DNA from 2 places in the Loigolactobacillus backii genome. Region 2 is predicted to be linked to the other one. Evidence: predicted binding sites of a transcription regulator. Region 2 holds the regulator's gene; the other holds the start of a gene.
The links. The regulator Rex, encoded in region 2, represses fermentation and respiration genes when NADH is low (regulators of the CRP and FNR family bind a similar motif). The targets are predictions, from matches to a motif close to TTGTGAANTANTTCACAA.
Positions count from the first base shown of each region.

Region 1: the regulator Rex is predicted to act here: its motif matches at 3,018-3,035, upstream of AYR53_RS03745 (shikimate dehydrogenase).

Region 1 covers NZ_CP014873.1:885,666-893,310, reverse strand. The annotation lists gene AYR53_RS03755 (ISL3 family transposase) at 1-781, opposite strand, end outside; gene aroD (type I 3-dehydroquinate dehydratase) at 1,165-1,926, opposite strand; gene AYR53_RS03745 (shikimate dehydrogenase) at 2,071-2,952, opposite strand; gene AYR53_RS03740 (LysR family transcriptional regulator) at 3,127-4,056, shown strand; gene AYR53_RS03735 (SAP domain-containing protein) at 4,160-4,810, shown strand; partial or broken gene AYR53_RS03730 (FAD-dependent oxidoreductase) at 5,019-6,686, opposite strand; gene AYR53_RS03725 (FAD:protein FMN transferase) at 6,747-7,645, opposite strand, start outside.
Region 2 covers NZ_CP014873.1:1,640,831-1,648,475, reverse strand. The annotation lists gene groL (chaperonin GroEL) at 493-2,133, opposite strand; gene groES (co-chaperone GroES) at 2,296-2,580, opposite strand; gene AYR53_RS07295 (CPBP family intramembrane glutamic endopeptidase) at 2,777-3,415, shown strand; gene AYR53_RS07290 (redox-sensing transcriptional repressor Rex) at 3,682-4,341, opposite strand; gene AYR53_RS07285 (ABC-F family ATP-binding cassette domain-containing protein) at 4,684-6,642, shown strand; gene tsaD (tRNA (adenosine(37)-N6)-threonylcarbamoyltransferase complex transferase subunit TsaD) at 6,789-7,645, opposite strand, start outside.

The DNA.
Region 1 (7,645 bases), 760 kb from region 2:
TCATCACCTTGATTCTGGTTTTGTTAAACGCCCGATTTAGGGCGTTGATAATATGAAACTTGTCCATGACCACCATGGCATTGGGGAACACGGTCTGCACAAGCTTGGGGTAGGTATAATTCATATCAGTCACAATAATTTTGACGTTTTCTCGGGCAGCTTGATCGAAGCGGTAAAAATACTTCTCTAGTTTATTGATGGTTCGATAAGGGAGTAAGTCGATTAATTCATGGGTTTCGCCATTCATGAACTCAAAGCTCATGGCACCAGTAGCGCTCTTGGTACTCTTCACCTCATCCATTAAGATGATCTCTGGTAAATAGTGCCAATTGGTTTGAAAGTCTCGTTCAGCGCGCATTAACTGGCGGCCCACAAATGAATCTGATGCCGATACTTCATTGGCAATGTGCTTCAAAGAGACCGGTTCACCGAGCTTCTCTAGGCATTCTTTGCGGCTGGTGTTTGAAATTGTACAGTGTTTCGGAACTGCCAATGTTTGTGCAAGAAAGTTGCCGTGACATTCTTTACAGTGGAAATAGCGGCGCTTTAAGGCTAAGATGACGGTGTTGCTCAGAACCTTCGAGAATCTGATAGTGGTATTGCGCCAGCCGTAGTTAATAATCTTTTGATCATTGATAATCCCGCACTTGGGACAAGCCTTCGGCGTGTAATCCAAGTGGCCAGTTAAGCGAATAACCCCGTCTTCTCCAGTTTCACCGTCAGTAATTTTTAGGTTCTCGTCAGCTATTCCTAATAATAATTTTGTAGTATCATGACACATAGGGCATTTCCTTCTTTCTGAAAAATCTTCGTGGTGGTTGACTTGGATGAACGGACAGGAAATGTCCGCTTTTTTATTCTAGCCATAAATAAAAAATCTGTCATCAGTAATAGATGAAAATCTATTACCAACAACAGATATTGTAGAACCAGAAAAAGCGGCTAGGACCTTTGTCCTAGCCGCTTTTTCTGTACAAATTATGTTCTGCCAAGTAAAAACCATGGTACTTTTTAAGCCTGTTAACTAGATAAAATTTGCATTAATGAGAAGGATTAATAATTCCATTAATATAAACTGATATTCATTCTATTATTACCCGGTAAACTTTAATCTAATGGTGCGCGCTACAAATAGCACTTTATCTATTTTACAATCATTGATCATCAGTTAAGTGCTAATTCAGCTAAATTCTGGCGCAACATTCCAAGTTCAATTTGACCTGGAGCAGAGGCGGCGCCAACCGTTCCAAACGTCAATGCCGAACCAAATACTTCCCCACTAATTCGGCTAATTTTACCAAGATCGCCCATTGCCATCGTAATCAATGGAATTGTTAATTGGCGATGTGCCACCTCTGTTGCCGTCAACAGTACTGAAACGTCTGCGGCGGATTGCGGCATTACGGCTATCTTGGCAACGTCGGCCTTCAATTTGGCCATCCGAGTTAACCGACTGATAATTTCGGTTTTAGTCGGTGTTTGCTGAAAATCATGATTGCTCATAATAATCGCAATGTTTGAAGCATGTGCGGCAGTAATTAAATCACTAACAATTTCTGAGGGTAAAAACAACTCAACATCTAGTGCATCAGTTAGCTGATTATTAATAATCTGTTGATAAACGGCAACATAGTTATCTGTACTAAGTGGCATTTCACCACCTTCTTTTTGCGTACGGAAAGTTGTCAGCAGTGGAATTTCACCAAGTAGTTTATTTAATTGAATCGCCGTTTCTCGGTAATTTTCAAAATCAAGAATGTCCTGATAATAATCCAGCCGCCATTCAATTAAATCCGGCCTAGCAGCAACAATCTTTTTAGCTTGTTCCAAAATAGTTGATCGATCCTTACCCGTGATTGGTACGGCAATCTTTGGTCGGCCACTACCCAACACCACTTGTTTTAATTTAACCGTTGTAACTGTCAATGAAGATCAATTCCCTTCTTAACCTGAATAAAATAGGCCCACTGAAAATGCCGGTAACGTACCTACAACTGCGAAAACTGCTAACAAAACTAAGGACTAGTGATGATAACTAACAATTCTTCATCAAACTTACTACACTTGATGCTATTTACTGGCGTCTGCAAAAAGCAGTTCATGAATATAATCCACCGGCATATCCTCGCCAGTCCAAAGTTTGAATGCTTGGGCGCCCTGCTCAAGCATCATACCCAAACCATTAAACACGTGTTTAACTCCGGCCTTTTTTGCAATCTGCATTAACTTAGTTTCTCGTGGCGCGTAAACTGTATCAAAAACGATCATATCCTGTCGGAAAAAGCTAGGGTCTGTGATTAAACTCTGATCTTGTAGTGGTTTCATACCAACACCAGTTGCATCACAATAAATAGCAGAAGCAGCAATTTCAGAACGGTACTTATCTTGTTCATCTAGTGAGTGTAAAGTTGCCTTACACTTAGTTTGGGCATTAATGGTCGCAACGTTCTTTTTCGCTTGTTCCCAGTGAGCATCTTTTAAATTAAAAATTGAAATTTCTTTAACCCCATCAAGAGCTGCCTGAATTGCAATTGCCGTACCTGCGCCACCAGCCCCGGCCAAGGTCATTTTTTTACCCCGAATATCCAAATTTTCATCATCTAAGGACTGCATGAAACCAGTGCCGTCAGTTGTGTAGCCAGTTAAAACGCCATTATCGTTAACAATTGTGTTAACCGCGCCCACCATTTCTGCCGCAGGGTCCAATTTATCCAATAGAGGAATAACTTTTTGCTTGTTTGGCATTGAAATATTTGAACCACGCATGCCTAATGTCCGAATAGCATCAATCGCACCTGGTAACTCTTTATTTGTAACGTCAAACGCAAGGTAAGCGTAATTTAACCCTAACTTTGCAAAAGCATTATTGTGCATTGTCGGTGACATTGAATGGCGAATGGGATAGGCCATTAATCCAATCAAAATAGTGTGTCCATCAAGTCTTTCTACCATAATAAAAATCCCTCTTTCATAGTTCATTTTACAATATATTGAGCTAGCTTTAGTCAAATATTTACTTGTTACATAGTTCACTTATAATGATAGTGCTTTCAATTGATGAAATAAATAATGTTAATTTGATTAAATAATAGAATGTATCTATTATTTAGTTTAGAGGTGATCATTATGAATTTACGCCATTTAATCTTTTTCCGGGAATTAGCACACACTCAATACATGGCGAAAGCCGCCGAAAATCTAAATATTTCACAACCCTCATTAAGTTACGCCATCAGTCATTTGGAACAAGAATTAGGGGCGCCGTTATTTGAAAAAGATGGTCGTAATATTAAGCTAACTTCTTTTGGCAAGATTTATTTAGAATTTGTTCAACGAGGCCTAACCGAATTAGACCATGGTCAAGCCCTGATTGGTCAACTTTTAAATGTAAATGAAGGCCACATCCACTTAGGATTCACCTATACGCTTGGCCAACGCTTAGTTCCTGAATTAGTAACCGAATTTCAAAAGGATCAGGCCAACCAACAAATCACTTTTTCTTTTGCACAAGGCAATACTGTGCAGTTATTAACTGATCTGTTGGATGAACAATATGATTTTGTTCTATCTTCCTACGTTGCCGCTATCGGCGATCAAAACTTGCGCAATAAATTAACTTTCACCCCAATTGTCCAGCAAGAGATTGTTTTGGCGGTTCCTAACGATCATCCTCTGGCTAGCCGCACCACTGTCTCTCTAAATGAAATTCAAAATTACCCCCTAATTTATTTTTCTAAGAATAGTGGCTTACGATCCCTGTTAGATAATTTGCTGAAAACGGCGAACGTTAAACCGAATATTCGTTGCGAAATTGAGGAAGATCACACGATAATCGGCTTTGTTCAGTATGGTTACGGAATTGCTTTAGTTCCGAATTTGCCACAATTAGATCACTCGTTAGTTCATATTGTGCACATTAAAGAAAGTAGCGCCACTCACCAAATTTACTTAGTTTTAAAAAATAATCATTTTTCTCCACCATCTTCTTCACGTTTTCAAAATTTTGTCGAAAACTACTGCCAGAAAAATTTTACCGCTAAAAAGCGGCTAATTTAGAAATCTTGGGTTATTAATGGTCTAAGTTATGATTTGATTTTTCTACTATTTTAATTTTTTGGTAATCTTGTAGCCAGTAGCTAATAAAGGTGCGTCCTAAACAATGAATGAACATCCTAAATTTTCCAATACCATGTCGGCTCATGAATTTCTAGAACACTATTGGTACAAAACAGAATTACAGACCATTTGCCGGCAAAATAAACTGCCAACATTTGGTACTAAGGCCGAATTGACCAGCTACCTAGTGGCGTTTTTAAATGGTGTCCCCCTGAGTAAAATAAAAATAGCACGTAAAGTCACTAGACAAAAATCGTTAAAAGCTTGCGAAATTACTCCCAAAACTAGGCTGCTTGATTCAGGTTTCTCATTAAATAATGAAGCAAGACAATTTTTTTCTAATTATTTTCACACCGCTCAATTTTCCTTTAAAAAAGTCATGGCAATTAAACTCCGTGAAGTCCAACGAACAAAAGATGTGACTGCGGATGTTGCCGATCTAATTAACCTTTATTTAGATGTCCAGAATCACAAAAAAAGCTTTAATAACGCCGAGGAAGGTACTTATCAATGGAATAATTTTGGCAAAGATTTTTGTAAGGATCCACAGTCCGCTAATTATTCAAATAAACTTAAAGTCGCGGCAATTCTATGGCAGAAGGTTAAACTAGGTCGCGGTACCAAGCAATATAAGCCAATTTTAATTCACCGTTATAGTACCGCAATTCAAAACTATCTGTTACCCAGTAAATAAATACTAGAATTCAAACAATCTACGCTTAGTCAAACGCTTTGTCTCTAGTGCCTGACTAAGCGTAGGAAAAGTGGGGGACAAAAGGAGGCTAGGATTTTTGTCCCAGCCTCTTATTGCTTTTCTGATTCGATTACTATGATAATTAACAGTTGTTTAAAAAAACAATTTCAATACCTTTCAATCGCTCATTTCAAAATTAAACCGTTTTTTACTTAACTTGACTGGCGCTACTGCCAGCAACATAACCTGAGGCAATCCCCCACGTATTCATCATGCTTGGCATTGAATCGTGGCCGTTAGCTCCGCCGACTACCTCCCCGGCACCATATAAATGGGCAACTGGCCGTTCGTGACTATCTTCCAAGGCCATATCAGTTGCTTGTGCCATATAGCCGCCTAAGGTTGTGGCAAACCGCGCACGTTGCTCAATAATATAATACGTGTCACCATCAAGGCCGTGCAGATATTGTGCATCACGATCAAATTCAGGATCCTGTTTGGCCTGAGCGTAACCATCATATTTTTTAACGGTTGATGCTAACATGTCCGCATCAATCCCGGCAAGTTCGGCCGCCTTTTCCAATGTTCCTTTTACTAAAATTGGGCTTTTAGCACCATTATTGTTGAAATAACCCTGAATTTCTTCAGCAGTAAAATCGTGTAGAATCAATAAATTATAAAATTCCCGCCAAGTACGTGCGTCCATCACTAAGAAGGCAATTTGATCTGGTTGCTTCAAAATAGCGTCGCGGAACGTAACGTAGACGTCAGATTCATTTACAATCCGTTTACCATTTTTATTGACGTAAATTGCACCCATATCCGTTGCCTTTTTTGAAGCATACGTTGTTAATTTAGCAATTCCAGGCTCGACTTCCAAGCCATGTGGGTAGACTTTGTACCAATCCAAATCGTGTGCCTTTAAATCCATTGATTTCATAAACTGATATGCGTCACCGGTAGAGGTCATCGGCCCGTAATAATCGATTTGCTTACTCTTACTACTGCGCATCGCTGTATTGGCACCGTACCCACCAGAAGCTAGGACGACAGAAGTTGCCTTCACGTTAATTGTTGCGTGCTGTCCCTCCGCAACAAAACCAGTTAATTGACCCTTATCTTTTAGTAAATTCTCAACGCGCGTATCCAATAAAATTTGGCCACCTTTGGCCGCAAACGCCTTAGCTACTTTTTTAATGAGCTCATAACTACTGGCACTAGGTAATTCAATTTGACGCTCAACGGAGTGCTCAGGCGTTTGCGTTTGTGCTGCTTGATAGTTCAAGTTGGCAAACTGGCTAATAAAATCGATGGCCCGACCAATATTATCGGTCATTAAATGGGTTAATTCTGGATAATTCGTATGTGCACACTCCCGGGAAACATCATCAAATAGGCGCTGTGGTGAGTCCTGTTTAGCTTTGGCACCGAAAATTCTTTAGCTAACCTTTGAGCCCGTCCCAGTGACATTAGACCCATTTAAAATCGTTGCGCCACCTAAGTAGCCATTCTTTTCAACTAAAATAACTTTCTTCCCTAAACTTAACGCACGGCACGCAGCTACTAAACCAGCTTCACCACCACCGATTACCGCAACGTCCGCGGTTAAGTCAATCGTTTCGTGGGGAATTTTTACTTGTGGCTTTGTGGTAATCTGGATTCCATCAGTAGCAACTGCTGCCTGGGCCGAATCGAGAATTGCCTTCGTCATAACTGTTGCGCCACTAATTGTATCAACCGCAAAACTTTGTTGCTTAAGAATATTAGCCTTTAGCTTATCAAAAGCCTGGTTAAAAATACCCGGTGTTTCTGAATGTTTAATAACTTTAACATCATCAATTTGATTATCGGCAACATCAACTTCAAACGTAATCATACCGTTATGACCCTTTGCTTGTGCTTCAATTTTATCAACTGTTTTCAAATTAATAGCCTCCTAAGCAATCTTTTTAAAATTTAAACCTGATGTCAATTTGATTTCACCAGCACGCGTTACAAAAATCGCCGCAACGTTGGGCGTTTGTTTAACCAATTGTTGCCCAGCAGTAATTCCGGCGAAAAAGGCGACCGTTGCCAGCACTTCACCCTGAATAGAACTAGGAGAAAAAATAGTGACTTGGGCAACATCGTTTTCTACAGGATAACCAGTTCGCGGACTAATAATATGATGATAGAATTTATCCCTAACTTTAAAATTTCGTTCGCCAATTCCCGACGTCACTGCAGAACAGGCCGGCAATTGAACTTTGCCAAGAATTTCGCCGCGCGTTTTTTTTGGATCCTGAATACCAATTTGCCAGTCACTATTCTTTGCTAACTGATTGTGCCCTAAAGTAACCACGTTGCCACCTAAATCGATAATGGCATCCTTGATTCCCCAACGTTTAAGTTGAAACGCGATTTGATCGGCAAAGTAGCCTTTGGCAATCGCACCTAAATCTATGGCCATTCCTGGATATTTCAGATACACTTGCAACTGACTTTCATTTAATTCAATTCCCGTAATCGCCACTGCTTTTAATTTTTGCCTTATTTCCGTAGCACTTGGCACTCGTTGCCCGGAAAATCCAATATCCCAGAGCTTAACTAGTGGACCAATAGCTACGTTAAAACTGTTTGGAAATTTTTTTGAATACATCACTGCACGCTTGATTAAATCAAAAACGGCGGGACTAACACTAACTGGCCTAATCCCAGCACTTTGATTAATTCGCATTATTTCAGAGTTATCATTATTCGCCGAAAACTTTTTCTCAGCATCAACCAAATATTGGTAGACTGTTGTGACAACTTGCGGCCGATTCTGAAATAACGTGAGTGAAATGATTGTTCCCA
Region 2 (7,645 bases):
TTTACAAATTGAATCAACACGCACAACGTAGCTAAATTAATGGTAAAAATTGCGCGTCGTAACCTAATAATTTCTAGGTTCTAATTCATAATACCAGTTAATTCATTAAAGTATATCCCCCAGCGAATTTTGTTTAATTTTTCCTAGTGATTTAGACATTTTACGCTAGGCAGTAGCACCCAAAACAGCGCAAAAGTCAATTCTGTCATTATTACCTTTAATCAGCTCAGAACGTAATCAACGTTTAGAATATTCCAAAACAAAGAGGCCACTGACTTTTTAGTCAGCGGCCTCTTACTATTTCCGATCATTACCTAATGCGTAATGGTAGAACCAAGGTTTTCATCAGTTTATTCAGATTGGCGTTTAACCATTAATTGAATAATTTAGCTGCGATTACTTGTAGTTCGTGGTCTATTCTATAAAACTAGACCCATATTAGTTATGAACCAAGTCGTGCTTAAAAATGGCTTCCTAAGTTGGCAGATCAGGCTACATCATGCCGCCCATACCACCAGGCATACCACCACCGGCACCAGCAGCGCCTGCATCAGGTGCCTTTGGTTCTGGCTTATCAGCAACAACTGCTTCGGTTGTTAATAGTAATGATGATACAGAAGCAGCATTTTGAAGAGCCGAACGAGTTACCTTTGTTGGGTCGATAATCCCAGCATCGATCATATTCTCCCAGTTGCCATTAGCGGCATTGTAACCAACTTCTGGATCTTGTTGCTTCAGGTGTTCAACGATAACTGAGCCTTCAACACCAGCATTTTCAGCAATTTGCCGAACAGGTTCTTCTAGGGCACGAAGAACAATATTAATACCAGTTTGAACATCACCTTCGGCTTTTAAGCTAGATACGGCCTTAATAACGTTAACCAAAGCAGTACCACCACCGGCAACGTAGCCTTCTTCAACGGCGGCACGTGTGGCGTTTAAAGCATCTTCAATCCGATATTTTTGTTCTTTTAATTCAGTTTCAGTTGCGGCACCAACCCGAACAACTGCAACACCGCCAGCTAATTTAGCTAAGCGTTCTTGTAATTTTTCACGATCAAAATCTGAGGTTGTGTCAGCAATCTGTGTTTTAATTTCAGCAACACGTTGTGCTAAGGCATCTTTGTCGCCAGCACCCTCAACAAGTGTTGTATTGTCTTTAGTAACCGTAACCTTACCAGCTTGGCCTAATTGATCGATGGTTGTATCTTTCAATTCAAGTCCAAGATCTGATGTGATTAAAGTAGCACCAGTTAAAGTAGCAATATCTTCAAGTTGAGCCTTACGCCGATCACCAAAACCAGGTGCCTTAACGGCTACAACATTGAACGTACCACGAATCTTGTTCAAAACAAGTGTTGGTAATGCTTCGCCATCAACGTCGTCAGCAATAATCAATAAAGCCTTGCCTTGTTCAACAATCTTTTGTAATAATGGTAAGATTTCTTGAATGTTAGAAACTTTCTTATCAGTGACTAAGATGTATGGATTATCAAGGTCAGCTTCCATTTTATCGTTGTCGGTAACCATGTACTGTGATAAGTAGCCACGGTCAAACTGCATTCCTTCAACAACGTCTAAGGAAGTATCGATCCCTTTTGATTCTTCAATTGTGATAACACCATCATTACCGACTTTTTCCATAGCGTCAGCGATTAATTTACCAACGGTTTTACTTGATGAAGAAACAGAAGCAATCTGTGCAATATCATTTTTACCGTCAACTTTATGGGAAATCTTGTGTAATTCCTTAACGGCAGCGGTGGTTGCTTTTTCAATCCCATCACGAATGCCAACTGGGTTAGCACCGGCAGTGACGTTCTTCATACCTTCACGAACGATTGATTGCGTCAAAACGGTTGCGGTGGTTGTACCATCACCAGCGTTATCGTTAGTCTTTGAAGCAACTTCGGAAACTAACTTAGCACCCATATTTTCAAAATGATCTTCTAATTCGATGTCCTTTGCAATCGTAACCCCATCGTTAGTGATTGTAGGTGAACCATATGATTTTTCCAAAACAACGTTCCGGCCTTTTGGTCCAAGAGTTGTTTTAACGGTATCTGCTAACTTATCAACGCCACGAAGCATTGCTGAACGAGCGTCTTCTGAGAATTTTAATTCTTTAGCCATTTTAATTTTCACCTCATAAATGAATTTAGTGTGAACTTACAATCTGTTTTTGTTATGTTCACTACTATATTTTTTGCAGTTTTTTGGAAGTTACAAATTTTAATATTTGTGTTTAATTCTAAAGGAACCGTATTAACTAAGTTACTAATACGCTAAGCAAAGTTATTCAACAATTGCTAATAAATCCTTTTCATGTAAAACTAAATAGTCGGCGCCGTCGTAAGAAACATTGGTACCGGAATACTTATCAAACATAACGTTATCGTCAACCTTGACTGTCAAGGGAACAACGTCACCATGATGATTTGTGGCACCTGGGCCTGCTGCTACTACTTTACCCGTTGTTGGTTTTTCTTTTGCGTTAGAAGCTAACACAATACCACCAACTGTTTTTTCTTCTTCATCTTCTACTGAAACAATGACGCGATCGCCTAATGGTTTTAACACGTTTAATCCCTCCATTTATCATTTGATGAGCTTTAGCACTCCTAGCAGTTAAGTGCTAATCACAATATTTATAATAACATGTTCTAGTTTGAATGCAAGTCTTAAGCACAAAAAAGCTTTAAAAATTTAATTAAAACCGCTAAGCTAGAAAGAGATATTTTAACGTACAAAAATCAACGCTCTAAAGGAGGATTATATGCTCGCACGAAAAAATGCTGTCAGTACCCTTAGCGTTTATTTGATTATTTTCTTATTACCTGCTTTAGTTAATTCAATTATTCGTTTAAAAACGGCTTTATACCTTTTTCAAACAATTGATTACGTGGTGGGTGCGGCTATTCTAATCATCATCTACCAGAAATTTTTTGCACCAACGCAAATGGAAAAGGGAGCGCAAACAAAAACTAGCCAGATTATTCTCTGGGGTATTCTTGGTGCTTTTCTGGCTCTGATTGGTCAACTTGCCGCCAGCTACTTAGATCAGCTTATCTTTCACACCACGACTAGCTCGGCCAACACCAGCGCTATCTTGACCGTTATTCGAAGCTACCCTTACTACCTAATCATGGCCGTCGTTGCCGCACCAATTATGGAAGAACTAGTTTTTCGGCGGACCATTTTTGGCTACCTTACTCCCTTCACTGGTAAATTTGGCGCCGCTCTAATCTCCAGTGTCTTTTTTGCCATCGCTCACAATGATAACCATTTACTAACTTACACAGCCATTGGCCTAGTCTTTTGTTACCTCTATCAGCGAACGGGCAAGATTGCGACTTCAATGATTAGCCACATGGTGATGAATGGCATTGTAATCTTAATGTTACTCTATCGTTAATATCCGCAGATTAAGGCTACTTTAATTAAATTAATGGGAGTGTGACAAAAGTCGGTTTTGGGTTTACTGCGTAACGTAAGCTAATCCAATAACAGTACTATGGTTATTGGATTAGCTGTAGTTAGGCACGTAAATCCAGACTTTTGGCGCACGTTCTAGAGCAATATTCGGAAACAGTAAGAGGCTAAGACTTTTTGTCCCAGCCTCATTAAATTTTGCGCAAAAAAACAACCAAGTCCTAATCTTGGTTGTTTTTTTGAACTATTTTATTTAGCAGTGTCGCTAGTGCCACCTTCATTACCGTAATGATCTAAAAAGTAGATCAACGTTTGTAACTCGTTGGCCAAATCAACATTTTGGATCCGAACAGTTGCCGGAACGGAAAGCCGAATTGGCGTAAAGTTCATGATTCCCTTTACGCCAGCCGCAACCAACTCATCAGCAACATCCTGCGCGTGATTAATTGGCACGGTTAAGATTGCGACATCGATTTGCTGAATCTGCAATTGTTCCTTCATATCTACCATTGGATAAACTGGCACACCACTTTGAATTGTGTTAGCAATCTCTTCATTAATATCGAAGGCTGCACTGATTCGAACACTATTCGTTTGTTGAAAATTATAGTTCAGTAATGCGTGCCCTAAATTACCAACCCCAACTAACGCAACATTGGTAAGTCGATCTTGATTTAAGGTCTTCTTGAAAAAATTGAGTAGATCTTCGACATCATAGCCGTAACCACGTTTTCCTAACGCCCCAAAGTAAGAAAAGTCGCGACGAATTGTTGCACTATCTACTTGTACTGCTTCTGAAAGTTCAGTTGATGAAACTCGGTTTGTGCCTGCGTTGAACAAAATGTTCAAATAGCGATAGTAAATCGGTAAACGTTTGGCAGTTGCCTTTGGTATTTTTGCCTCAGCCATTGCTTATCCTCCATTAGTCATCTTAAATTAGCTTGTGAATTTATCTTAATAGACAATGGTTATAATACCGTATTTACTTGTGAAATGCAATTAGACTGTTTAAAATAACCACCAATTTATTTGGGAAAGGGATCACTTATCAACCTAAACAGATCTCGAAAATACATGAAAACGCTTTAATAACCACCATAAACTTGTTCTTTTGTCTGTGAAAGCCGCAACTTTAATTTTCTTATGACTAGTACTGCTTTTCCTTTGTAAAAGTCGGCCACCTTTTGTCCCGCCCACTTATATGGTAAACTAGATTGAATAAATTGCTGAAATGAAAGGAAGGATTCCACTTTGATCTTACTGCAAGCACAAAACGTTGCCCGCCACTTTGGGGCCGATGTTTTGTTTGAACACGTTCAACTGGAAATTCAATCACAGGCGCGCGTCGCCTTGGTTGGCCGTAATGGGATCGGCAAATCAACATTGCTCAAGATCTTAGTTGGGCAAAATCCCCCTGATGTTGGCCAAGTGATCACAAGTAAAGGCGTCACAATTGGTTATCTACCTCAGGATACCGGCCTTGACTCAACCAAAACGATTTTTGCTGAAATGTTAACCGTTTTTGCTAAACTTCAAGCAATGGAAAAACGGATGCACACTTTAGAACAACAATTAGGTGATCCCAAACTACTAGCCGACGAGGAAGCTTACCAAGCTACCTTAAAATCTTATGAACAGTTGCAACACGACTTTAGCGACCAAAATGGCTACGGTTATCAGGCCGAAATTCGTACCGTTTTACACGGCTTTGCCTTTGGTGAAGACTATTATGATCACCCCATTAATGAGTTATCTGGTGGTCAGAAATCACGTTTGGCCATGGCTAAGCTACTTTTAGAAAAACACGATTTATTGATTTTAGATGAGCCAACTAACCATCTGGACATTGATACATTAACTTGGCTAGAAGGTTATTTACAAGGCTACTCAGGTGCCCTGTTAATTGTTTCCCATGATCAGTACTTTCTTGATAAAGTGGCCAACGAGGTCTACGACATGAGTCAGCATACCACCCGCCACTATAAAGGAAATTACACAAAGTACCGTGCTGAAAAAGCTGCCTACCAAGAACAAGAGTGGAAAGCTTACGAAAAACAACAAGCAGAAATTAACAAGCTCGAAGATTTCGTTAACAAAAACATTGTGCGGGCTTCAACAACTAAACGGGCTCAAAGTCGGCGGAAACAGTTAGACAAAATTGTCCGGTTGGAAAAACCGCAAAATGACAATAAGACCGTCCGCTTTAGTTTTAGTGAGGACAAGCCCTCTGGTAACCAAGTATTAGACGTCATTAACGCGGCTATCGGTTACAGTGCCACCCATGTTTTGGCGGACCCCATTGACCTGCACCTAAAACGTCATGAAGCAATTGCCATTACCGGCCCGAATGGTGTTGGCAAATCAACACTGCTAAAAAGTATCTTAAAACAAATTCCGTTTTTGCGCGGTGAGGCAAAACTAGGTGCAGGCGTTGACATTGGCTATTACGATCAGGAACAGGAAAACCTCCACCGTAATAAAACCGTTCTAAACGAAATTTGGGATGAGCATTCAACCATGCCTGAAGTCAATATTCGCAGCATTCTGGGCAGTTTTCTTTTTACCGGTAAGGATGTTGAAAAATCAGTTGCTGCCCTTTCTGGTGGCGAAAAAGCTCAGTTAATGTTAGTCAAACTAGCAATGAACCATAATAACTTTTTGATTCTCGATGAACCCACTAACCATTTGGACATTGATAGTAAGGAAGTTCTAGAAAAGGCATTACTTCATTACGATGGGACTATTTTATTTGTTTCACATGATCGCTACTTTATGAACCGCATCGCTAGTAACGTGGTGGAATTGTCCCGCCAAGGTACGAAGCGTTATCTTGGTAACTATGATTATTACGTGGATAAAAAGGCCGAGGAAGCGGCAATTACGGCCGAAAAAATGGCCAATGCGGGCCCAACTGAAGTTGTGAGCCACGCAGCAGCACCAGCTCAACAGGACTATCAGCTCAATAAGGAACAACAAAAAAAGGAACGCAAACTCAGTCGCGAAGTTGCGGCACTGGAGCAACAAATGACAACGTTAGACCAGCAAAGTCATGACCTTCAAGTTGCAATGACGCAACCTGATGTTTTGGCCGCCCCAACTAAGTTAACTGAATTGCAGCAACAATTGGAAACAATCACTGCACAACAAAATCAAGTTGAAACGGATTGGGAAGAAAAAAGTTTGGCCTTGGAAGAATTAACGGGTGATTAGCGTTTTTTAGTCTAAATCGTATTTTCCCAGTATTCCCTAGAAAATCTTTAAAAAAGCAGCAACAAAAATAACGACCACTATTGGTGGCTTATTCACAAGCTAGCAAAATGCTAGTAGGATAAGCTTCACAATCGCGGTCGTTATTTTTAATTTAGCACTTCTTCAGCGTAGGCAAAGGACAAACTGGGATCGGCATTTAAATCTAAATCAGCACGAGCACCTCGCGCCATCATAACGTGAGCCGCAGCCCCAATCATTGCCCCGTTATCGCTACACAAACGAATCGGTGGCACCACAAAATCCAAGTTAGGATCTTCCTGGTCGATTGCGCTGGTTAAGGCACTACGTAAAGCCGAATTAGCGGCAACACCACCGGCCAAAACCAGTTGGCCAACGCCATAGGCTTGACAAACTCGCATTGTTTTCGTGATCAAAACATCAATCACACTAGCCTGAAAGCTAGCCGCCAAATCAGGTTTCGATAGTTTTTCACCTCGTTGCTCAGCATTGTGCACTTTATTGATAAAAGCACTCTTCAAGCCACTAAAACTAAAATCATAGTTAGCGTCTTTAATCATTGCCCGAGGAAAGTTAAACGTATCCTGCCCTAATTTACTTAAATCGTCAATCTTCTTGCCGGCAGGATAAGCCAAATTGAGTACCCGCCCGACTTTGTCAAAGGCCTCACCAGCAGCATCATCTCTGGTGTCACCAATGATTTCAAACTCACCAGCCCCACGCATGTAAACTAACTCCGTATGGCCGCCTGACACTAATAACGCCATCAGCGGATAAACCAGTGGCTTAACTAAACGAGCCGCATAGATATGACCTGCCATGTGGTTAACGGGAATCAACGGTAATTGATGGGCAAAGGCAACTGCCTTGGCCGCAGAAACGCCAATCAACAGTGCGCCAACTAGTCCTGGACCGTAAGTGACCGCAACCGCTGTTAAATCCCCGTAGGTTACGCCAGCCTGCGTCATTGCCTCTTCGGCACACA